Regions from separate parts of the Streptomyces sp. NPDC037401 genome, predicted to be linked through region 2. Evidence: riboswitches for the same ligand, from Rfam matches in the RefSeq annotation. Region 2 holds a riboswitch; each other region holds the start of a gene.
The links. A riboswitch is a leader RNA that binds a small molecule or an ion and turns the genes downstream of it on or off. The one in region 2 is predicted to bind cyclic di-AMP.

Region 1: linked by a shared signal. The riboswitch ahead of ACZ7H1_RS11070 (M23 family metallopeptidase) and the one ahead of ACZ7H1_RS13865 (transglycosylase family protein) in region 2 are both predicted to bind cyclic di-AMP.
Region 3: linked by a shared signal. The riboswitch ahead of ACZ7H1_RS00620 (M23 family metallopeptidase) and the one ahead of ACZ7H1_RS13865 (transglycosylase family protein) in region 2 are both predicted to bind cyclic di-AMP.

What each region holds. Positions count from the first base shown of each region.
Region 1 covers NZ_JBVJWO010000009.1:15,720-23,505, reverse strand. The annotation lists gene ACZ7H1_RS11090 (TetR/AcrR family transcriptional regulator) at 1-241, opposite strand, end outside; gene ACZ7H1_RS11085 (FBP domain-containing protein) at 352-840, shown strand; tRNA gene ACZ7H1_RS11080 (tRNA-Met) at 899-972, shown strand; gene ACZ7H1_RS11075 (PP2C family protein-serine/threonine phosphatase) at 1,133-2,278, shown strand; cyclic di-AMP (ydaO/yuaA leader) riboswitch at 2,551-2,685, shown strand; gene ACZ7H1_RS11070 (M23 family metallopeptidase) at 2,697-3,701, shown strand; partial or broken gene ACZ7H1_RS11065 (PrsW family intramembrane metalloprotease) at 3,691-4,584, opposite strand; gene trmB (tRNA (guanosine(46)-N7)-methyltransferase TrmB) at 4,628-5,410, opposite strand; gene lhgO (L-2-hydroxyglutarate oxidase) at 5,603-6,790, opposite strand; gene ACZ7H1_RS11050 (sporulation protein) at 6,836-7,786, opposite strand, start outside.
Region 2 covers NZ_JBVJWO010000011.1:94,881-102,666, reverse strand. The annotation lists gene ACZ7H1_RS13880 (globin domain-containing protein) at 1-760, opposite strand, end outside; gene ACZ7H1_RS13875 (cytochrome P450 family protein) at 883-2,148, shown strand; gene ACZ7H1_RS13870 (transglycosylase family protein) at 2,285-3,361, shown strand; cyclic di-AMP (ydaO/yuaA leader) riboswitch at 3,649-3,820, shown strand; gene ACZ7H1_RS13865 (transglycosylase family protein) at 3,824-4,519, shown strand; gene eno (phosphopyruvate hydratase) at 4,801-6,087, shown strand; gene ACZ7H1_RS13855 (FtsB family cell division protein) at 6,215-6,697, shown strand; gene ACZ7H1_RS13850 (DUF501 domain-containing protein) at 6,767-7,312, shown strand; gene ACZ7H1_RS13845 (Ppx/GppA phosphatase family protein) at 7,309-7,786, shown strand, end outside.
Region 3 covers NZ_JBVJWO010000001.1:129,993-137,778, reverse strand. The annotation lists gene ACZ7H1_RS00630 (MBL fold metallo-hydrolase) at 1-217, opposite strand, end outside; gene ACZ7H1_RS00625 (SGNH/GDSL hydrolase family protein) at 419-1,231, opposite strand; gene ACZ7H1_RS00620 (M23 family metallopeptidase) at 1,426-2,487, opposite strand; cyclic di-AMP (ydaO/yuaA leader) riboswitch at 2,490-2,660, opposite strand; gene ACZ7H1_RS00615 (tyrosine-protein phosphatase) at 2,960-3,766, shown strand; gene ACZ7H1_RS00610 (aspartate aminotransferase family protein) at 3,880-5,307, opposite strand; gene dxs (1-deoxy-D-xylulose-5-phosphate synthase) at 5,304-7,265, opposite strand; gene hpnH (adenosyl-hopene transferase HpnH) at 7,308-7,786, opposite strand, start outside.

The DNA.
Region 1 (7,786 bases), on a different contig from region 2:
CGTCGCGGCCGGAGCGGCCGGCGAGGGCCGTGGTGATCCGGTCGGCGAACTCGGCGGCGGAGCGGACAGCGACCCGGCTGCGGAGGTCGTCGAGGCCGCGGATGTGGGCGTACAGGCTCGCGTCGCGGACGCCGAAGCCGCGGGCCAGGGCGGAGACGGTCACCTGGTCGAGGCCGATGGTGTCGGCCAGGTCGGCGGCCGCCCCGGCGATCCGCTCGGGCGTGAGTCCGGCTCGGGGCACGGTCACGGCTCCTCTCTGTGGCTGCCGGCTGCCGGCTGCTGCGTGCTGCGCACTGGCTAGGTAGGTTAATCGTTTGCCTAGGGATCCTAGGGAAGATTAGCGTCCAGGGCATGAAGGCACTGACGGAGCACGAGATCCGCACGTCGTTCGTGAACTGCTCGAAGGGGGAGGCCCAGCGGCTGCCGCTGCCGCGCGACCTGGCGGAGCGGCCGTGGGAGGACCTCGACTTCCTGGGCTGGCGGGACCTCTCGGCGCCCGACCGCACCTATCTGGTGACCGAGCACGAGGACCGGCTCGTCGGGATCACGCTCCGCTTCCCCGAGGTCAAGCGCGGGTTCCTGCACCGCAGCATGTGCTCCCTGTGCCTGACCACCCATCCGGGCGGCGGGGTCTCGCTGATGACGGCCCGCAAGCGGGGCCGCGAGGGCCGGGAGGGGAACTCCGTCGGCCTCTACGTCTGCACCGACCTGGCCTGCTCGCTGTACGTGCGCGGGAAGAAGCTGCCGGAGCCCGGCGGCCGCTTCGAGGAGTCGCTGACGGTGGACGAGCAGATCGAGAGGACCCGGCGGAACCTCGCCGGATTCGTCGGCTCGCTGTGACCTGCGGGAAAAGGTGGCGCGGAGGGCCTCCGGCATAGCGTAGAGTGGTGTTTACCGACGCGGGGTGGAGCAGCTCGGTAGCTCGCTGGGCTCATAACCCAGAGGTCGCAGGTTCAAATCCTGTCCCCGCTACTCCAGTACGAAGGCCCGGATCCTCACGGATCCGGGCCTTCGTCGTTCCGTACCCCTTTCGGCCGTGGCCCGGTGGCCGGCCGTGCGGTGCGGCCGCAGCCTTGTGGGGCGAGGCGGCAGCGGTCCGCACCCGTGCGAGCGGACCGGGCAGGAGAACACCGTGGTGGGGCAGGGGCAGGCTGGTGGGAGCGCGATCGCCCGGAGGTTCGTGCGCGCGCTGCCCGTGCTGCTGGTGCTGCTGGGGCTCGTCTTCGACGTGCTCACCCCGCCGAGCTTCACCGGTTCGCCCTTCTTCTCCGCGGCTCCGCTGGTCGCGGCTCCGCTCTTCGCGCTCGCCACCACCCTGCTCACCGGCGCGCTCGCCTCGGGCACCGTCCTGCTGCTGCACGTCCACCACGGCACGACCTGGAAGGTGGAGGCGCTCACCGAGCTGGTGACCGTGCTGACCGTCTCGGGGCTCGCCGTGCTGATCAACCGGGTGGTCCGGCGCAGCGGGGAGCGGCTCGCCTCGGCCCGCGAGATCGCGGAGGCGGCGCAGCGCGCCGTGCTGCCCACGCCCGCCGAGCGGATCGGCGGGCTGCACGTCTCCGCCCGGTACGAGGCCGCCGAGGCGGACGCGTTCATCGGCGGCGACCTGTACGCGGTCCAGGAGACGCCGTTCGGGGTCCGGCTGGCCGTGGGGGACGTACGGGGCAAGGGGATGGGGGCGGTGGAGGCCGTCGCGGTGGTCCTGGGGGCCTTCCGGGAGGCCGCGGAGCTGGAGCCCACCCTGACCGGGGTGGCCCGCCGGCTGGAGCGGGCGCTCGACCGCGAGGGCACGCGGCGCGACAGCCTGGATGCCGTGGAGGGGTTCACCACCTGCGTGCTGGCCGAGATCCCGCCCGGCGGGGACGTGCTGCGCGTGGTCAACCGGGGGCACCCCGAGCCGCTGCTGCTGCATGCGGACGGCAGGCTGCGGGCGCTGGAGCCCGCCGAGCACGCGCTGCCGCTGGGCATGGGCGAGCTCGCCGCCGGCCACCCGGACCTGGCGGACGAGTGGGCGTTCCCGGCGGGGGCGACGCTGCTGGTGTACACGGACGGGCTGACCGAGGCGCGGGACCGGGCGGGGGAGTTCTACGACCCTCCGCAGCGGCTGCGCGGGCGGATCTTCCCCGGGCCGGACGCGCTGCTGACCGCGCTGATCACGGACGTGCGCCGGCACACCGGCGGCGGGGCGACGGACGACATGGCGCTGCTGGCGGTCGGGCGGCCGCTGGAGGGGGAGCCGGCCCGGCGGCGTACGGTCCCGGTGGTCCGGAACCGGTAGACTTCGTGCTCACGCACGGTAGTCAACAGGGCGCGCTCCGCAGTGCAGTTGACGATCCGTCAGGGGGCTGGTGTGGCTGGAGAGATACCCAAGGGGTCGGGAGAACGTCCGCTTTGGCCCACTCTTGTTAGTAAAAGTCCAGGCCAGAGCTGGTCAGAGCGTGGCTGATACACGCGAAGGAACAATCGCAACAGCTTGGATTCACTCCCCTGTGTCTATTACCGTTCGATAACGCAGCGCGGTTGTCCCAGCCGTCGCCCCAGACGGCGCCGCGCGCGTGCGCGCCGAATTCCGCAAGGGAACCGGGGAACCACCAATTTGGGGTGAATCGGGTCCGATTGGGCCCGTAGGAGACCTTCCTGCTCCGAACCCGTCAGCTAACCCGGTAGGCGAGAAGGAAGGAAAGGAGTGCGCCCCCGTGGCGTCGAACAGGCCTGTCCCTGAAGCCTCCGAGGTGCTCGACGGCCCCAACGCCGGTGCGTGGGGCGAGTGGAACCCCACCGAGGACTCCGTCCGTCCCGTCCGCGGCCGCCACCGCGTCGCCAAGCAGCGCGGCGGCCTCGCCCGCAGTTCCACGGTCCTCGGCGTCGGCGTCATCGCCGCCGTCGGCGCGGGCGGCATCGCCACCGCCCAGGACCGGCCGCAGATCTCCATATCCATACCCTCGCTGCTCCCCGGCGACGCGGGTGAGGAAGAGGTCTCCGCCGACACCGTCCCGGTGGCCGCGCCCCTCACCACCGCGGGTGTCAGCCCGCAGCAGGCCGAGGCGGGCACCGACGCCGGCGAGGTGCTCCGCAACCGCATCCTGCAGCAGGCCGAGTCCCAGTCGGACGCCGCGGCCGCCGAGGCCAAGGAAGCCGCCTCCAGGGCGGCGGAAGAGGCCGCCGCGAAGGAGGCTGCCGCACAGCGGGAGGCCGCCCGCAAGGCCGCCGAAGCCAAGGCGAAGGCCGCCGAAGCCGCCGCCGAGGCCGCGGCGAAGGCCGCCGCCGAGGCCAAGGCCGAGGAAGAGCGGCTGGCCAAGCTCGCCAAGAGCTACGCGCTGCCCACCTCCTCGTACACCGTGACCTCGCACTACGGCGTCCCCGGCTCCATGTGGTCCTCCGGGTACCACACGGGCCTGGACCTGGCCGCGCCCACCGGCACCCCGGTGAAGGCCGTCCACAACGGCACGATCGTGTCGGCCGGGTACTCCGGTGCGTACGGCTACCGGATCGTGCTCCGGCTCGATGACGGTACGGAGATCTGGTACTGCCACCTGTCCTCGATGTCGGTGACTTCCGGCACCGTGAGCACCGGCGAGACCATCGGCCGCGTCGGCGCCACCGGCAACGTCACCGGACCCCATCTGCATCTGGAGGTGCGGACCGGAGGGGCGACGCAGGATCCGATGGCGTGGCTGCAGAGCAAGGGCCTCGACGTCTGACGGCCAGCCAGGTCAGCAGGGCGAACGCCGGGACCATCACGGTCCCGTAGACGACGTAGAAACCGTGCTCGCCGAACTCCGGAGAGCTGTTCCACAGGGCGTGCACGCCCATCGCCAGCAGCAGCCCGGCGAGCGGGAACAGCACGCGGCGGGCCCGCGTGCGGGTAGGGGTGCCGGTGCCGGTGCGTGTGCCGGCGCCGGTCAGGGCGGCCAGTCCGAAGCCGAGCCCGGTGAGCGCGGTGAACAGCGGATGCGCGAACGGCGACATCACGATCCGCACGAAGAAGGTCGCCGCGGTCATCGAGGCCAGCACCGAGGTGCCGCTGCCGAGGTCTTCGCCGAAGGCGTTGCCGAGGTAGAGGATGTTCTCGGTGAACGCGAAGCCGGTGGCGGTGAACGCCGCGAGCACGAAGCCGTCCGTGAGCCCGGTCAGGTGCCGCCGCCGGAACACGAACACGAGCAGCAGGGCGGCGGCCTTCGCCAGTTCCTCCACGACGGGCGCGATCGCGATCGAGCCGAGCTGGTCGGCGTCGTACGGGTCGGCGGTGGCCGCGGCTATCCAGCGGGTCGCGAAACTGTTCGCCAGTATGGCGATCAGCGCCGCCGCGCAGGCGCCCCAGCCGAAGGAGAACAGCAGCGGGGCCCAGGGACGGCCCGGCGGCTCCGTCCGGTCCGCCGGTCCCGCCCGCGGCCGCCCCAGCCGACGGAACGCGGCCGCGAGCGGCGGTACGGGGAGGACGGCGAGGCCGAGCCCCACGAAGAAGCCCGGCGTACCGGTCTGTTCCCGCACCAGGGCCAGGATCAGCACTCCGGCGGCCGCGAGCGCGCAGACCACCACGACGCCGCGGGCCCGGGCCGATGTACGAGGGATCGCCCGAAACACCCCACCGACCCTAACGAGCGGGCCGCCGGCGCAGACGGGGTTTTCAGTTCCCGGTACGCAGGAAGAGCAGGTCGTGTACGACGTGGCCCTTGTCGATGCCCTGGCCCTCGAAGCGGGTGAAGGGGCGGAAGTCCGGCCGGGGCGCGTATCCGCCGTCGGCCTGGGTGTTCTCGAAGTCCGGGTGTGCGGTGAGGACTTCGAGCATCTGCTCGGCGTACGGCTCCCAGTCCGTGGCGCAGTGCAGCAGGGCCCCGGGCGCGAGGCGGGTGGCGGCCAGCGAGAGGAACTCCGGCTGGATCAGGCGGCGCTTGTGGTGGCGCTTCTTGGGCCACGGGTCCGGGAAGTACACGCGCAGCCCGGCGAGTGAGGCCGGCGGGAGCATCTCGCGCAGCAGGATGATCGCGTCGCCGTTGGCGACGCGGATGTTGTCGAGGCCGTTGCGCTCGGCGAGGGCGAGGAGGTTGCCCTGGCCGGGGGTGTGCACGTCGGCGGCCAGCACACCGGTGTCCGGGTCGTCGGCGGCCATCTGGGCGGTGGCCTCGCCCATGCCGAAGCCGATCTCCAGGACGACGGGACGGCCGTCGAAGAGCTTGCCGAGGTCGAGGACCTCGTGCCCGTCGATGTCGAGGCCCCAGGTGCCCCAGAGCCGCCGGAGGGCGTCTTCCTGGCCGGTGGTCACCCGGCTGCGGCGCGGCTGGAAGCTGCGGATGCGGCGCTCGTGGTGCGAACCGGCGGGGTCGGGCGAGGGCCCGTCGGGAAAACGCGGCTCCGTGCGCCAGCGGGGGGCGGTGTAGGAGGGGGCGTCCGGCTGGGGATGCGGGTTCATGGACTCAGACACAGTGCGTCCGATTCTACGTCCCGCTCTTGCCCGGGGCCCGGCGGAGCCTTTCCGCTACCCGCCCCCCTTCCGGAAACCGGGGGCAAGCCTGCGGCCCCCGGACCGTGCGTTCCGCGCCCGGTGCGCTCGAACGCCGCGCGGGCTGGAATGTCCGGCCTCGCCGGCGTTTGAGGCGCGGGGTCAGGGGCGGAGGGAGGCCAGGGCTCGGGTGGCGATCTCGCGGCCGATGGGGAGGGAGGCCGTGGCCGCGGGAGACGGCGCGTTGAGCACGTGGACCGTCCGCGGCGCCTCGCGGATCAGGAAGTCGTCGACCAGCGTCCCGTCACGCAGCACCGCCTGCGCCCGCACGCCGGCGGACGCAGCCCGCAGATCGCCCTCCGCCACAGCCGGCAGCAGCCTCCGCACCGCCGCAGTGAACGCCGCCTTCGACAGGGAGCGGTGGATCTCCCCCGCTCCGTACCGCCAGTGCCGTGAGGCGACCCGCCAGGCCCCCGGCCAGGCCAGGCTGGTCGCGAGGTCCCGCGGGCGGACCGTGCCCCAGCCGTACCCCTCGCGGGCGAGGGCCGGTACGGCATTGGGTCCGACGTGGACGCCGCCGCCGATCCCGCGGGTCAGGTGGACCCCCAGGAACGGGAACGCCGGGTCCGGCACCGGGTAGACCAGGCCGCGCACCAGCTCGGGGCGCGCCAGGTCGTAGTACTCGCCGCGGAAGGGGATGATCCGCATGCCCGGGTCGTCGCCCGCCAGGCGCGCGACCCGGTCGCACTGGAGCCCGGCGCAGTTCACCAGCGCCTTGGCCCGGAAGACCTGTCCGGACGCCGTGCGGACCGCGACCGCCGAGGGGCGCCGCGAGATCAGCGTGACCTCGGCGCCGTAGACGATCTCGGCCCCCGAGGACCCGGCCAGCCGGGCCGCGACCTGGCCGTAGTCCACGATCCCGGTCGTGCCCACGTGGATCGCGGCGAGCCCGGCGACTTCCGGTTCGTACTCCGCGATCTGCGCCGGGCCCAGCTCGCGGACGGGGATGCCGTTCTCCCGGCCGCGCTGGACGAGGGCGTGCAGCCGCGGCAGCTCCGCGCGCTCGGTCGCGACGATCAGCTTGCCCGTGACCTCGTGCGCGATGTCCTGCTCGGCGCAGAACTTGACCATCTCGGCCGCGCCCTGCACCGCGAACCGGGCCTTCAGCGAGCCGGGGCGGTAGTAGATCCCGCTGTGGATCACTCCGCTGTTGCGCCCCGTCTGGTGCCGGGCCGGGCCCTGCTCCTTCTCCAGGACCACCACGCGCGTCCCCGGAGCCAGGCGCGACAGTGCGTACGCGGTCGACAGGCCGACGATCCCGCCGCCGATCACCAGTACGTCGCAGTCCATGCCACCTCCCACGTCCGAGTCTGCACCCCGGCACTGACAATCCCGCTAGGCGGGGGTCACCAGCAGCGGGCGGGCCCGCTCGCGCAGCTCCGCGACACGCGGCTCGTCGCCGTACGGCTCCAGCCGGTGCAGCAGGTCGCGCACGTACTCCGTGGTGCGCGCCGAGGAGATCCGGCCCGCCACCTCCACCGCCCGGGTGCCCTGGGCGCACGCTGCGTCCAGGTTGCCCGATTCCAGCTCGGCGACCGCGCTCACCACGAGCCGCAGTCCGTGCGAGCGGACGTACTCCTCGGTCGGCCGGGACAAGGCCTGCTCGGTGAAGCGCCGTACCTGCCGGGGGAGTTTGAGGTCGCGGTAGCATTCCGCAGCATCCGCCGCAAAGCGGTCGTACGAGTAGAAACCCAGCCAGCTCGGGTCGGCGTCGCCGTCCCGTGAGCGCTCCAGCCAGCCCTCCGCGGCGCGCAGCGCGGCGCCGGCGGCCTGGCAGTCGCCGGCCTTCGCGTGCGCACGGGCCTCGACCAGCCGGAAGAAGCTCATGGTGCGGGCGGTGGCCAGGCCGCGGTTGCGCTCCGCGGCCGCCTGCGCCAGGTCGACGCCCTCGTCGGGGAAGTCTCGGTAGGTGGCCTGGAGGGACATCGAGGCGAGGACGTAGCCCCCGAGGGGCACGTCCGCTGCTGCGCGGGCCAGTCTCAGCGCCTGGATGTAGTACCGCTGCGCGGCCTCCTGCTGCCCGGTGTCGAAGGCCATCCACCCGGCGAGCCGGGTCAGTTCGGCGGTCGCGCCGAAGAGGGCCCGCCCCACCTCGTCGGAGTAGGAACCGAGCAGCAGCGGCGCCGCGTCCACCCGCAGGCATTCCGGGACCATGGAGGACCGCCAGTCGCCGCCCCCGTACTTGGAGTCCCACCGGCGGGCGTCCTCGGCCGCCTCGCGCAGCTTGGCCACGTCGCTGTGGCCGACGCGCTGCGCCGCGGCGTCGGCGGTCGGCTCTGCGGGGGC
Region 2 (7,786 bases):
GTGACCAGCCGGTGCCGGCGGCGACGAAGCTCAGCGGGCGCCCCGATCCGCGGCGCAGGGTCATCGCCCCGCCCGCGGCGCCCAGCCGGACCGACTCCCCGGGCTGCACGTCCTGTACCAGTGCGGTGCTGACGCGGCCGCGGTCGATCCGGCTGACGTGCAGGTCCAGGGTGTGGTCGGGGCGTGGCGCGTTGCCGATGGAGTACGTGCGCCAGGTGGTCGGCACCCGCTCGCTGCTGAGGCTGACGTACTGGCCGGGCACGTAGGGCAGCGGTGCGTGCGGGCGCAGCGTCAGTACGGCGATGTCCCGGCCGTACTGGAGGTGCTGGACGATCTCCGCGTCCCACCAGGGCGGGCCCGTACTGGAGGAGGCGCCCGCCATCATCGCGTCGGCGATCGCCGAGTACGCCTCGCCCCACGCCTTCTCCACGGCGGGGCTCCAGGCGTCGCCCGAGGCCTCGGCGAGGGCGGCGAGCAGGCTGGTGCCCACGGCGGCGTAGTGCTCGGGGCCCGCCAGGAACTTGCGGTGGTCGCGCCCGAGGTCGCGCAGGTAGCGGCCGAGGGCCTCGTCCTCCAGGTGGGTGATCACATGGGTCAGGGCTGCGAACAGCCGGTCCCGCTGGCGCTCCATGTCCTCGAACGCCGGCGGGAACATCTCCCGGACGTGGGGGTTGTGCCAGAAGAGGTGCGAGTAGAAGAACTTGACCGCGTGCTCGGCCCGTCTCTCCACCACCGCGAAGCTGCTTTTCAAGATCCTCACATCCACAAAACCGAAAGTAGGAACGGCCGCTCGCCTCAGGTCAAGGTCTGTCCGATCTACGGACAGCCGTCACGAACCAGTCATATGGGATGTGCGGTGGCCTGGCGGGTTACGGTCGGGTGGTGCACGAAGAGACCGCCGCAGCCCCCGCCGCACCCCCGGCCCCGAACCTGTTCGACTGGGAGTTCGCCACCGACCCGTACCCGGCCTACGCCTGGCTGCGCGAGCACTCCCCGGTCCACCGCACCCGGCTCCCCAGCGGGGTCGAGGCCTGGCTCGTCACCCGGTACGACGACGCCCGTCAGGCCCTCGCCGACCAGCGGCTGAGCAAGAACCCGGCCCATCATGCGGAGCCCGCGCACGCCAAGGGCAAGACGGGCATCCCGGGCGAGCGCAAGGCCGAGCTGATGACGCATCTGCTCAACATCGACCCCCCGGACCACACCCGGCTGCGGCGCCTGGTGTCCAAGGCCTTCACCCCCCGCCGGGTCGCGGAGTTCACCCCGCGGGTGCAGGAGCTCACCGACCACCTCATCGACGGCTTCGCGGCCCGGGGGGAGGCGGACCTCATCCACGAGTTCGCCTTCCCGCTCCCCATCTACGCCATCTGCGAGATGCTCGGCGTACCACGGGAGGACCAGGACGACTTCCGCGACTGGGCCGGGATGATGATCCGGCACGGCGGCGGTCCGCGCGGGGGAGTGGCCCGGTCGGTCAAGAAGATGCGGAACTACCTCGTCGAGCTGATCCACCGCAAAAGGGACGACCTGGGCGACGACCTCATCTCCGGTCTGATCCGGGCGAGCGACCACGGCGAGCACCTGACGGAGAACGAGGCCGCCGCCATGGCCTTCATCCTGCTCTTCGCCGGCTTCGAGACCACGGTGAACCTCATCGGCAACGGCGTTCACTCGTTGTTTGCGAATCCGGAACAGCGCGCGCGGCTGCAGACCTCCCTCGCTGCGGGCGAAACCGGACTCCTCGCCACCGGTGTGGAGGAGCTGCTGCGCTACGACGGACCGGTCGAGCTGGCCACCTGGCGGTTCGCCACCCGCCCGCTCACCCTCGGCGGCCGGGACATCGCGGCCGGGGACCCGGTGCTGGTCGTCCTGGCTGCCGCGGACCGCGACCCGGCGCGCTTTGCCGACCCGGACGCCCTGGATCTCTCGCGCACGGACAACCAGCACCTCGGATACGGGCACGGGATCCACTACTGCCTCGGCGCTCCGCTGGCCCGGCTGGAGGGCCAGACCGCGCTGGCGACCCTGCTGACCCGGCTGCCGGACCTGCGGCTTGCCGTCGATCCGTCCGAACTGCGCTGGCGGGGCGGGCTCATCATGCGCGGGCTGCGCACACTTCCCGTGGAATTCACCCCGCAAACGAACTGAACCGGAGTCAATCATTCCTGACAAGGCGTCAGGAGTGTGACCTTTACGTGATCTGCGCTGCATCGACTTGTGACAAGCGTTCGAAGCCCGCTACGTTCGCCGTCGCCCCTTTGCCCCCACGTGAAAGGTCCAACACATGCGTTCCGGGAACGGCCGTCACAGGCGCCCTCGTCAGGCCCCCGCGCTCGTCGTCACGGCCGGAGTCACCGGCTCCGCACTCGCGCTGCCCCTGCTCGCCGCCACGAACGCGTCGGCCGCGGACACCGCCACGTGGGACAAGGTCGCCGAGTGCGAGAGCGGTGGCACCTGGAGTGCCGACTTCGGCAACGGCTCCTACGGCGGGCTGCAGTTCACCCAGGAGATGTGGAAGTCGGCGGGCGGGCTGGAGTTCGCCCCGCGCGCCGACCTGGCCAGCCGCTCGCAGCAGATAGCCGTCGCCGAGAAGGTCCTCGGCTCGAAGGGGCCCGAGGCCTGGCCGCTGTGCGGCAGCACCTCGGGGCTCACGAAGTCCGGCCCCGCCGCCGACGTGGACCCCGGCTCGGCCGCGTCCCCGCGCCCGGTGGCCCCCTCCCCGGTCCGCCCGGACCACGTCGTCCCCGGCGCCGGGAAGCCGGAGGAGCCCGCGACCCCGGCCACCCCCGGCACGCCGGCCACCCCCGGCACGCCCACGACCCCGGGCACGCCGACGACGCCCGGTACGCCGACCACGCCCGCCACCCCCGGTACGCCGACCGTGCCCGGCACCCCGGGCACGCCCACGACCCCGGGCACTCCGGGCACGCCCGGCACTCCCGGAACCCCGGGCACGCCCGGAACTCCCGGCACCCCGGGGTCGACCGACCCGGGTTCGCCGACGCTGCCCCTCACGCCCGGGACTCCCGGCACGCCGGTCCTGCCCGGCACCCCCGGCTTCCCCGCCACCCAGGCCGCGCCGGAGACCCCCGGCGCCACCACCACCCCCGCTCCGGGTGAGGGCACCGGCCGCCACCGCGGCGCGCCGGCCGACGAGATCCCGCTCGGCGCTGACGACCCGTCGAAGGTGACGCCCGAGCCCTCGTACACCGTCAAGCCGGGTGACAGCCTGTCGGAGATCGCGGATGCCAAGGGCGTGAAGGGCGGTTGGAACGCTCTGTACGAGGCGAACGAGCGCCTGATCGGCGAAGACGCGGACCTGATCAAGCCTGGCCAGAATCTCGATCTAAGCGAGAAATAGGGGCACTTCGGGCGGCCCTGATGACCCGTTACGGTAGCAAATGTCCGACTTCTTCGAAGTGAGACATGCATCTCTTCCCGTCAGTGGGCGAGTTCCGCCGTGATGGTTCCGTAATACACCCGCTCACCTGCGCAAACGCTTCCCGCGTAGGGGTGGGTAAGGGCGTTTTCTCCCCGATGTCCGACCTTGAACATCGGGGAGACGTCTGTCTACGGTCTGAACCGCTCGCCACCGCGGGCTCCTTCGACCGCATCGCCGAATCCTGCCGGCGGACGGGGGGAACAGTCGTCGCGCAAGCGCCGAAGGCAGGAGCGGGGGACCCAAGGTAAGTGCCGGACCCGGCCGTTGAGAGACGGTCACGGAACGGCTTGGGGTGAAGCCGCGCGCCAGTCGCGCGGCCGGGCGACTTCATCCGCCCGAACCCGACAGCTCACCTCGCAGGCGTCGGTGAGGAGAAGTTCCATGCTGCTTTCGGGCAAGGGCAAGCACCGTCGTCCCAGCAAGGCCACCCGCATCGTGACCCTCGCCGGTGTCACCGGTGCCGCGGTCGCCGCCCCGCTCATGGCCGCCGGCACCGCCAGCGCCGCCACCACCTCCGAGTGGGACGCCGTCGCCCAGTGCGAGTCCGGCGGCAACTGGTCCATCAACACCGGCAACGGCTACTACGGCGGCCTGCAGTTCGCCCCGTCCACCTGGGCCGGCTTCGGCGGCACCGCCTACGCCCCCAACGCCCACCAGGCCTCCAAGTCCCAGCAGATAGCCGTGGCCGAGAAGGTCCTCGCGGTCCAGGGCAAGGGTGCCTGGCCGAGCTGCGGCGTCGGCCTGTCCCGCGCCTCGAACGGCGGCTCCTCGGACGAGGGCTCCTCCTCCGGCTCCTCGAAGCCGGCCGAGAAGCGCAAGGAGACCCGCGAGGAGTCGGCGCCGACCACCCGCTCCGAGCGCTCGAAGGCCCCGGCAGCCTCCGCGCCGTCCGCCGCCCCGGCCACGGGCTACAAGAAGGGCAACGGCTCGTACGAGGTCAAGGCCGGCGACACCCTCGGCACCATCGCCGACGCCCAGAAGGTGTCCGGCGGCTGGGAGAAGCTCTTCGAGCTGAACAAGGACATCGTGAGCGACGCGAACCTCATCTACCCGGGCCAGATGCTCAAGCTCTCCTGACCCCGCCCGGCTCCGGCCGGACCTCCCCCGGCCCCCGGCCGGACCGCGGCAACCAGGCCCCGCCCGGTGCGCACTTCCCCCCGGCGCACCGGGCGGACGCGTGTCTCCGGGCAGTTGATCAAGGGCTGATTGTCCTGGAACACGGGTATTCGGACCCTTTTTCGTCCCAGGACCCGGGCGGTCGGGCGGCCGACCGCCCCGGGGCGGTTAGGCTCTAGACCGGCAGGGCCACCGCACGGCCCACGCGCCACCGCACACCCAGCGTCACATCCCAGAAGGAGATGCTCGTGCCGTCCATCGACGTCGTCGTAGCCCGGGAAATCCTGGACTCCCGAGGCAACCCCACGGTCGAGGTCGAGGTGGGCCTCGACGACGGCAGCACCGGCCGTGCTGCCGTTCCGTCCGGCGCCTCCACCGGTGCCTTCGAGGCCATCGAGCTCCGCGACGGTGACCCCAACCGCTACATGGGCAAGGGCGTCGAGAAGGCCGTCCTGGCCGTCATCGAGCAGATCGGCCCCGAGCTGGTCGGCTACGACGCCACCGAGCAGCGCCTGATCGACCAGGCCATGTTCGACCTGGACGCCACCGACAACAAGGGCTCCCTCGGCGCCAACGCCATCCTCGGCGTGTCGCTCGCCGTGGCCCACGCCGCGTCCGAGGCCTCGGACCTGCCGCTCTTCCGCTACCTCGGCGGCCCGAACGCGCACCTGCTGCCCGTTCCGATGATGAACATCCTGAACGGCGGCTCGCACGCCGACTCCAACGTGGACATCCAGGAGTTCATGATCGCGCCGATCGGCGCGGAGTCCTTCTCCGAGGCCCTCCGCTGGGGTGCCGAGGTCTACCACACCCTCAAGAAGGTCCTGCACACCAAGGGCCTCTCGACCGGTCTGGGCGACGAGGGCGGCTTCGCCCCGAACCTGGAGTCCAACCGCGCCGCGCTCGACCTCATCGTCGAGGCCATCAAGCAGGCCGGCTACGTCCCGGGCAAGGACATCGCGCTCGCGCTCGACGTCGCCGCGTCCGAGTTCTACAAGGACGGCAAGTACGAGTTCGAGGGCCAGTCCCGCTCGGCCGCCGAGATGACCGAGTACTACGCCGAGCTCGTCGAGGCGTACCCGCTGGTCTCCATCGAGGACCCGCTGTTCGAGGACGACTGGGCCGGCTGGAAGGTCATCACCGACAAGCTCGGCGCCAAGGTCCAGATCGTCGGTGACGACCTGTTCGTCACCAACCCCGAGCGTCTGGCCCGCGGTATCGAGGAAGGCTCCGCCAACGCCCTGCTCGTGAAGGTGAACCAGATCGGTTCGCTGACCGAGACCCTGGACGCCGTCGAGATGGCCCAGCGCAACGGCTTCAAGTGCATGATGTCGCACCGCTCCGGCGAGACCGAGGACGTCACCATCGCCGACCTCGCCGTCGCCGTGAACTGCGGTCAGATCAAGACCGGCGCCCCGGCCCGCTCGGACCGCGTCGCCAAGTACAACCAGCTGCTGCGCATCGAGGAGATCCTCGACGACGCCGCCGTGTACGCGGGCCGCTCCGCGTTCCCGCGGTTCAAGGGCTGAACCGGCCGAACAGGCTGAACCGCAGAACCCGCTGAACCTCTAGATCCCTCTAGAGCCTCCCTGCGTCCCCGCACTCGGTCCCGTACCGTGTGCGGGGACGCAGGCGCTTAGAGAAGGGGAGGCGGACATGGCCGGGAACCGGGACCGGTTCTCCACCGCGACCAGACTCAAGCAGCTCGGGGAGCGGACCGCCGCCCACGTCTACCGCTCGCAGTCCCGCCGGCAGGTCCGGCGCAGCCGGCTGACCGGCCGTGCGGCCCTGCTCGCCCTCGTCCTCTGTACCCTGGTCGTCGCTCTCGCCTACCCGATGCGGCAGTACGTCTCCCAGCGCTCGGAGATCGCCGAGCAGCAGCGCACGGCCGACGAGGCGCGCCAGCGCCTCGAGGAGCTGCGGGACGAGAAGGCGCGCTGGCAGGACCCGGCCTATGTGGAACAGCAGGCGCGCCGGCATCTGCACTACGTGCGTCCGGGGGAGATCGGCTACACCGTGATCGACCCCGAGGCGGCGGAGGAGGAGCGCCGCCGCGCCGAGGACGGCACGAACGACCGCCCCTGGTACTCCAACGTCTGGGACGGAGTCGACAAGGCCGACCGCCCGGACGACGACTAGCCAGACCGGTCGGACCGGTCATGCCGGTCAGACCAATCCGACCACGAACGAAGAGACTTCACAGCAGGCATGGACACGCCCCCGCCCCAGACCGACCGGACCGAGCCCACGGCCGCCGACATCGAAGCGTTCCAGCAGCAGCTCGGACGCCCGCCGCGCGGCCTGCGGGCCATCGCCCACCGCTGCCCCTGCGGCCAGCCGGACGTGGTCGAGACGGCCCCGCGGCTGCCGGACGGCACCCCGTTCCCGACCCTGTACTACCTGACCTGCCCGCGTGCCGCCGGTGCCATCGGCACCCTGGAGGGCTCGGGGCTGATGAAGGAGATGCAGGACCGGCTCGCCACCGACCCGGAACTGGCCGCCGCCTACCGGGCCGCGCACGAGGACTACATCGGCCGCCGCGACGCCATCGAGGTGCTCCAGGGCTTCCCCAGCGCCGGCGGCATGCCGGACCGGGTGAAGTGCCTGCACGTGCTCGTCGGCCACTCCCTGGTCGCGGGCCCGGGCGTGAACCCGTTCGGCGACGAGGCCCTCGCGCTGCTGCCCGAGTGGTGGGCCAAGGGCGCGTGCGTCACCCCCTGCGCTGACCAGAAGGCCGGGGAGGGGTCCGAGTGACCCGGGTCGCGGCCGTCGACTGCGGTACGAACTCCATCCGGCTGCTGGTCGCGGACTGCGACCCGGAGACCGGAGAGCTGGTCGAGCTGGACCGGCGGATGACCATCGTCCGGCTCGGCCAGGGCGTGGACAAGACCGGCCGGCTGGCCCCCGAGGCCCTGGAGCGGACCTTCGCGGCCTGCCGCGAGTACGCCGCCGTGATCAAGGAGCTCGGTGCCGAGCGGCTGCGCTTCGTGGCCACCTCGGCCTCCCGGGACGCCGAGAACCGCGACGACTTCGTCGCGGGCGTCCTGGACATCCTGGGCGTCGAGCCCGAGGTGATCTCCGGTGACCAGGAGGCGGAGTTCTCCTTCACCGGCGCCACCAAGGAGCTCGCGGGCGCCGCGCACCTGGACAAGCCGTTCCTGGTCGTCGACATCGGCGGCGGTTCCACCGAGTTCGTGGTGGGCGAGGAGCACGTGCGGGCGGCCCGCT
Region 3 (7,786 bases), on a different contig from region 2:
CCCTGCGGGCCCGCTCTTCCTTGCGGAAGTAGATCTTCGCGAACTCCAGCATCGAACCGGACGGCCGCTGGCGGGCCCCGACCGGGTTCTGGAACACGCCGTCGGCGAAGTTCGGCGAGCGGCGGATCCGCTCCATCCGCGCACCGGCCGGGTCGGCACCGAACGCCTCCGGGCGCAGCGCACGGAGTTCGGAGCGGAGAGTTCGAGAGCCGGTCAAAGCGCCTCCTGAGGCGGTCGGACGATGAGCGGGCGGCATCGACACCGGGGCGCGTGCAACCCCTCACACAGCACGATAGGCACGATAGGCACGCTGCCACCCAGCGGAAGCATTGCTTCCTGCCCATCCCAACGCGTGTCCGCCCCGAAGGATTCCTTCGCCCCCTACAGCGGCAGTCGGCCCCTACAGCGGCAGCCGGCCCTACAGCGGCAGCAGGTCCGGCCGCTTCGCCTCGACGTGATCACCCGAGGACTCCCCGCGCAGTCGGCGCCCGATCCACGGCACCAGGTACTCCCGCGCCCACTGGATGTTGTCGCGGGTGACCTCGGCCGACCCGCGCGGCTCCTGCGGCGGCCACGGCTGGTCCGGGTCGGCCGGCACCTCCATGCCGAGCACTTGCGCGGCCCGCAGGGCGACCCGGGTGTGGCCTTCCGGGGACAGGTGGAGGCGGTCGTCGTCCCAAGCGCGCCGGTCCTGGACGGACTTGAGCGACCACAGGTCGAGCACCGGGCAGTCGTAGCGGTCGGCGATGGCCCGCACGTGTGCGGAGTAGGTGGCCACCTTGCCGCGCAGGTGGCGCAGCACGGGCACGCCCCGGGTGTCGAAGCCGGTGGTGATCATCACGGTGCCCACCGCGCCGGTGAGGTCGGCCACGGCCGCCTCGAACCGCTCGGCGACGTCGTCGGGGTCGCTGCCCGGCCGGATGATGTCGTTGCCGCCGGCACAGAAGGTGACGAGCTCGGGCGCGAGCGCCTTGGCCCGGGGCACCTGCTCCGCCACGATCTGGTCGAGGAGCCGGCCGCGCACGGCGAGGTTCGCGTACCGGAAGTCGTGCTCGTCCCTGCGGTCGGCGAGCAGCACCGCGAGCCGGTCCGCCCAGCCCACGAAGGTCCCGTCGGGACCCGGGTCGCCGACGCCTTCGGTGAAGCTGTCGCCGATGGCCGCGTACGAACCGACCGGTGCCGCGGACGTGCGGGATGCGCAAGGTGCCTGGAACGCACCATCGGATGCCATGAGAGTTGTATCGCCTGCCACGGGACCACATCCTTCACCGAAGGATGTGACCTACGCGACCGTAGGCAAGGGTTGACGCAGGGTGATCTATACCACCCGGTCAGTTTCGGCCAACCAGGAATACGGCCCCCGCACGGCCGATGGCCGGAACCCCACTCGGGTTCCGGCCATCGGCCGTACGACGCTCATACCGGTCAGATGGTCACGCCGTGCGAGCGCAGGTAGGCGAGCGGGTCGATGTCCTGGCCGTACGACGGGCCGGTACGGATCTCGAAGTGGAGGTGCGGGCCGGTCGAGTTGCCGGTGGAACCCGACAGGCCGATCGACTCGCCGGCCGCGACGCTCTGGCCCGCGGAGACGCTCAGCGAAGAGAGGTGGGCGTACTGCGAGTAGCGGCCGTCCGCGTGGCGGATGATGACCTCGTTGCCGTACGCACCGGCCCAGCCGGCCGAGACCACGGTGCCCGCGCCGACCGCCTTGATGCTGGTGCCGGAGCCGACGGAGAAGTCGACACCCGTGTGGTAGCCGCTGGACCACATGGCGCCGCCCAGGCGGTACGAGGTGGAGACGGAGGCGTTGACCGGGGCCACGAAGCCGGCACCGGACACGGCCTCCGAGGAGCCCTGCGCCCCGTCCGAGGAGGAACCGACGGCGGCGGACCGTTCGGCGGACCGCGCCGCGCGCGGCGCCGGGGCGGTGTCGCCGTTCGAATCGACCTTGGACTCGGCCTTCGACTCGCGCTTCGACTCGCCCTTCGACCAGCCCTCGCGCTTCGACTCGCCCCTGTCCTTGGCCTTGGCCTTGGCTTCGCGCTTGACCTCGGGCTTGGCCTCCGCGCGGGCACCGGCCTTCGCCTTGCCGCCCAGGGTCAGCTCCAGGCCCGGGTGGATCAGGGACGGGTCCGAGCCGACCGCCTCCCGGTTGTCCGCGTACAGACGCTCCCAGCCACCGTCGAGGTCCTGCTCGGCGGCGATCTTGGAGAGGTAGTCGCCGGCGACGACGGTGTACGTCGCCGGGGCGGCCTTGGCCGCGACCGAAGCCGCGCCGAGCACGTGCCCCTGCGCCTGAACGAATGCCTGAGCCTGCGCCCGGACCTGCGCCTGCGCCGCAGTCGGCGCGGCCGCCTTCTCGGCGGCGTGGGCGCCGGTGGCACCGATGAGCGGCAGCGCGAGCGCGGCCCCACCGGTCCCCGCGGCGACGAAGCCGCGCGTTATCGGGCTGCTCTTCGGGCGGCGGTGCTTACCCTTTCCGGGCATGGCGAATTCCTCTCCGTCGCCTGCGAGGTGAGCTGTCGGGTTCGGACTGGAGATGTCCGGCCGTACGAGGAGTACTCGTAGGGCTTCACCCCAAGCCGTTCCGGATCTTTCTCCGGTACGGCGGCTTACCTGGTTCCCCCGCTCCTGCCGCACGTATTGGTCGGATGCGGTTTCCGGGCGGCGGCAGGACTCGGCGTTCCACCCGGCTCGGCGGTGACCGTAATCGAGTTCGGCCGAACGGAACAAGCCGTGAATTCACCAAAAGAATCCGCGAGCTGAATGATCGCCGGAATTCCGGTCACTGTCCGTCCATTGCAGCCGTGTAACAGCCGCCCCTACAAGGCAATTCACGTTCGGACCGCCGACACTCACGGTCACCGTATGATCCTGCTCACGGGCCGGGTGCACATCTGCCCCATCCCTGCGGTAACTTGACGCCAAGTAGTGCAATTCGGACACATCGGGAGCTCACGTGACCCTCCGCATACCGCACACCCCGCCGCTGGAGCCGGAGCTCGCCGGAGTGCGCAACTTCCGTGACGTAGGCGGCCTTCCGGCCATGGACGGACGTCGGGTGCGTTCGGGGCATCTCTTCCGAAGCGGACATCTCGCCCATGCCACCGATACGGATACCGAGTACCTCAACTCGCTCGGACTGCACACCGTCTTCGACTTCCGCAACGCCGCCGACCATGCGGTGGAGGGTCCGGACGTCGAGCTCGTCGGCGTCCGGAACGTCAACATCCCGCTCTCCGACCCCGCCGACGGCAGCGAGTTCTGGAACATGGTCCGCGACGGCAACCTCGAACAGCTCCACGGAATCCTCGGCGACGGAAAGGCCGCGGCCCGTATGTCCGCTTCGTACCGCAAGATGATCAAGGAGCGGACGGCGGAGCACAGCCGGGTGGTCCACGCGATCGCGGACGACAGCGTCCCGGTGCTGATGCACTGCGCGGCCGGGAAGGACCGGGCCGGCCTCTCCGTCGCCGTGACCCTGCTCGCGCTCGGCGTGGGGCGCGAGGCGATCACCGCGGACTACCTGGAGTCGAACGCCCCCCACCGCCGCTACCGGATCAGGCGCAGCGGCACGCCCGACGCGCCGCCCTCCCCCGAGGTGACGGCCCTGCTCAGCCCGCTCTTCGAAGCGCGCGCCGCCTATCTGGACGCGGCGTTCGAGGCCATCGAGGAGAGGTGGGGCGGCGTGGAGCCGTACCTGTCGGACGGCCTCGGGCTCACGCCCGCGACCCTGGAGCGGCTGCGCACCCGGCTGCTCGCGTAACCCTCATCACCCACGGGGTACGGGGCCGGGCCCCGTACCCCGTACCGACCTTCCGGGTACTGCCGGACCGGTTCACGGCCTCACCGGTCCACGGCCTCACCCGTCCACGGGCATCACCGGTTCGCGACCGCCTGCTTCACCAGCGTCTTGCCGAAGTCCCACATCAGCCCGCCGCCCGCGTGCGCCTCGTCCATGACCTCGCGGAACGCCGTGACGAAGCGGTCCACGTCCTTTTCGTCGACGACCAGCGGCGGAATCAGCTTGATGACCTCCATGTGGTCCCCGGACACCTGGGTCAGGATCCGGTGCTTCTGCAGCAGCGGCACGACGACCATCTGCGCGAACAGGCCCTTCCGGGCCGCCTGGAGCATCGTCCACCGGCTCCGCAGCCCGAGCGACGACGGCCGCCCGAACTCGATCCCGATCATGAGCCCGCGCCCGCGCACCTCGTGCAGCAGCTCGTACTCGTCCACCAGCGCGGCCAGCCGCCCCCTCAGCAGGTCGCCCGTCGCACGGGCCCGCGCCACGGTCTCCTCGTCCTCCATCACGGACAGCACCGCCAGCCCGGCGGCCATCGCCTGCGCGTTCGCCCCGAAGCTCGCCGAGTGCACCAGCACCCGGTCCATCGACGAGTACACCTTCTTGAAGATCCAGTCCTTGCCCAGGGTGGCACCGACCGGCACGTAGCCGCCCGACAGCGCCTTGGCCACGCAGACCAGGTCCGGCTCCACGCCCGCTTCGTGCTGGTACGCGTAGAAGTCACCGGTCCGCCCGAGACCGGTCTGCACCTCGTCGGCGATCAGCAGCGCCTTGTGGCGGTGCAGCAGCTCCTGCGCCGCCCGCAGGTATCCGGGCGGAGCCTCGTGCACGCCCTTGCCCTGGACCGGTTCGACGATCAGGGCCGCCACGTCCCCGCGCCCGAGTTCGCGTTCCAGCGCGGCGACGTCGCCCAGCGGGACCGCGGTGTCCGGCAGCAGCGGGGCGAATCCGTCCCGGAAGCCGCTCTCGCCGTTGACCGAGAGGGAGCCCGTCGTCAGGCCGTGGAAGGCGTGGGTGCAGTAGAGGACCCTCGGCCGGCCGGTCGCGTACCGGGCGAACTTCAGCGCGGTCTCGACGGCTTCGGTCCCGCTGTTCCCGAAGAACACCCGGTCCAGGTGCGGACTGTGGGCCAGCAGCCGTTCGGCGAGCAGGCCGGGCAGCGGCTGGCAGTCGAAGCGGGTCAGGTCCGCGAGGGAGGCGTCCAGCACGTCGTGGAGCGCCTTGCGCACCACCGGGTGGTGCCGGCCGAGGCCCATCACCCCGAATCCGGCGAGCATGTCGAGGTAGTCGTTGCCCTCGTCGTCCCAGAAGTGCGCGCCTTCGGCCCGTACGTAGACCTTGTCGAAGCCGATGGTGTGCAGCATGCGCGGCAGCTGGTGGTTGAGGTACCGGGAGTGCAGCTCGTACCGCTCCCCGCCGCGCTCGGCGAGCAGCCTCCCGAGGTCGAACCCGCCGGAAGCGGCCGATGCGGATCCGGCTGCGGCTGCGGCTGCGTCGGTCATGCGCTCTTCTCCTCGTCTCCTGTGTTTCGCAGTTCGGCGTTCATCCCCGGCCCCGCCCGCCCCACCTGCGGTGGGTGCCCCGTCCGCTCGGCCCCCGCCAGGGCCTCGCTGATCCGCCCCGCGATCTCCACCGGCGTCAGGCCGATGTCCGCGAGCACCTCGGAGCGTTTGCCGTGGGCGAGGAAGCTCTCGGGGATCCCGTACGTCCGCAGCGGTACGTCGGCCCCGGCGTCCCGCAGCGCCTGGCCCACCGCCCAGCCGACCCCGCCGCTGCGGCTGTTGTCCTCGACGACGGCGACGAGCCGGAAGCCGCGCGCGAGCGGCGCGAGGGCCTCGTCCACGGGCTTGACCCAGCGCGGATCGACCACCGTGCAGCCGATGCCCCGCTCGGTGAGCAGGGCGGCCGTGCCGAGGCAGACCGGCGCGAGCGCTCCGGCCGAGACCAGCAGCACGTCCTGCGGTCCGGGGGTGCGGTGCAGTACGTCCATCCCGCCGATCCGGCCGACGGTCGGGACCGGCTCGCCCGCCGCCTCCTTGGGGAAGCGCAGCACCGTCGGCGCGTCCCGTACGCCGAGCGCCTCGCGCAGCTGGGCCCGCAGCTGGCCGGCGTCGCGCGGGGCGGCGATCCGCAGGCCGGGGACCACCTGGAGCAGGGACATGTCCCACATGCCGTTGTGCGAGGCGCCGTCCACGCCGGTGATCCCGGCCCGGTCGAGGACGAAGGTGACCCCGCACCCGTGCAGGGCGACGTCCATCAGGACCTGGTCGAACGCACGGTTGAGGAAGGTGGAGTAGACGGCGACGACGGGGTGCAGCCCGCCGGCGGCCAGGCCGGCCGCCGAGGTGACGGCGTGCTGTTCGGCGATGCCCACGTCCCACACCCGCTCCGGGAAGCGCGCGGCGAACTCCGTGAACCCGACGGGGTGGAGCATGGCCGCGGTGATCGCGACCACGTCCGGGCGCTCCGCCCCGATCCGGGCCAGTTCCGCGCCGAACACCTCGGTCCACGAGGGGCCGGACGGCGGGGAGAGCGGTTCCCCGGTGTACGGGTCGATCGTGCCGACCGTGTGGAAGCGGTCGGCCTCGTGGGCGAGCGCGGGCGGGCAGCCGCGGCCCTTCTGGGTGATGCAGTGCACGAGGACGGGGCCGCGGAACCGCGCGGCCCGGCGCAGTGCGCTCTCCACCGCCCCGATGTCGTGCCCGTCGACCGGCCCGAGGTACTTCAGGCCCAGGTCCTCGAACATGCCCTGGGGTGCGAAGGTGTCCTTGAAGCCCTTCTTCGCCCCGTGCAGGCTCCCGTAGAGCGGCTTCCCGACCACCGGTGTGCGCTCCAGCACCTCCTTGCCGCGGGCGAGGAAGCGCTCGTAGCCGTCGGTGGTGCGCAGGGTCGCCAGGTGGTCGGCGAGACCGCCGACCGTGGGTCCGTAGGAGCGTTCGTTGTCGTTGACGACGATGACGAGCGGGCGGTCCTTGGCGGCGGCGATGTTGTTGAGCGCCTCCCAGGCCATCCCGCCGGTCAGCGCGCCGTCTCCCGTCACGGCGACGACGTGGCCGGTGCCGCCCCGCAGGTCGCGGGCCTTGGCCAGGCCGTCCGCCCAGCCGAGCACGGTGGACGCGTGGGAGTTCTCGATCACGTCGTGCTCGGATTCGGATCGCGAAGGGTATCCGGAAAGACCTCCCTTCCCGCGCAGTTTGGAGAAATCCTGCCGGCCGGTCAGGATTTTGTGCACATAACTCTGATGTCCGGTGTCCCAGAGAATTCGGTCCACCGGGGAGTCGAAGACCCGGTGCAGGGCGATGGTCAGTTCCACGACGCCGAGATTGGGTCCCAGGTGCCCTCCGGTTCGGGCGACCGCGTGGATCAGGAATTCCCTGATCTCCCCGGCGAGTTCATCGAGACGCTCCCCGGGAACCGCTTTCAGATCACGCGGTCCCCGGATGCCTTCCAGGATCGGCATGCCGGTCCCCCTCGTTGGCGCTGTTGTGCCGGTCGGCTGGGGTCAGCCGCGGTTTCCCGAGACCGTCTCGCGGGCTGCCCGGATGGACTCCTTGAGCGATCCCATGGTGGCGAGGACGGCGGTGGGCTCGTATCCGCAGTGCGCCATGCAGTTGGCGCAGCGCGGGTCCTTGCCGCGGCCGTACTTGCTCCAGTCGGTGTCCTCGATGAGCTCGCGGTAGGTCGGCACGTAGCCGTCGCTCATCAGGTAGCAGGGGCGCTGCCAGCCGAACAGGGAGTAGTTGGGGATCGCCCACGCGGTGCACGGGAAGTCCGCCTTGCCCTCCAGGAAGTCCAGGAAGAGCGGGGAGTGGTTGAGCCGCCAGCGGCGGCGGTTGCCGCCCGCGAAGGCCTTCCTGAAGAGGTCTCGGGTCTGCTCGACGCCGAGGAAGTGCTCCTGGTCGGGCGCCTTCTCGTAGGCGTACGCGGGCGAGATCATCATCTCGTCGACCTGGAGGTCGTCGTTGAGGTAGTTCAGGACCT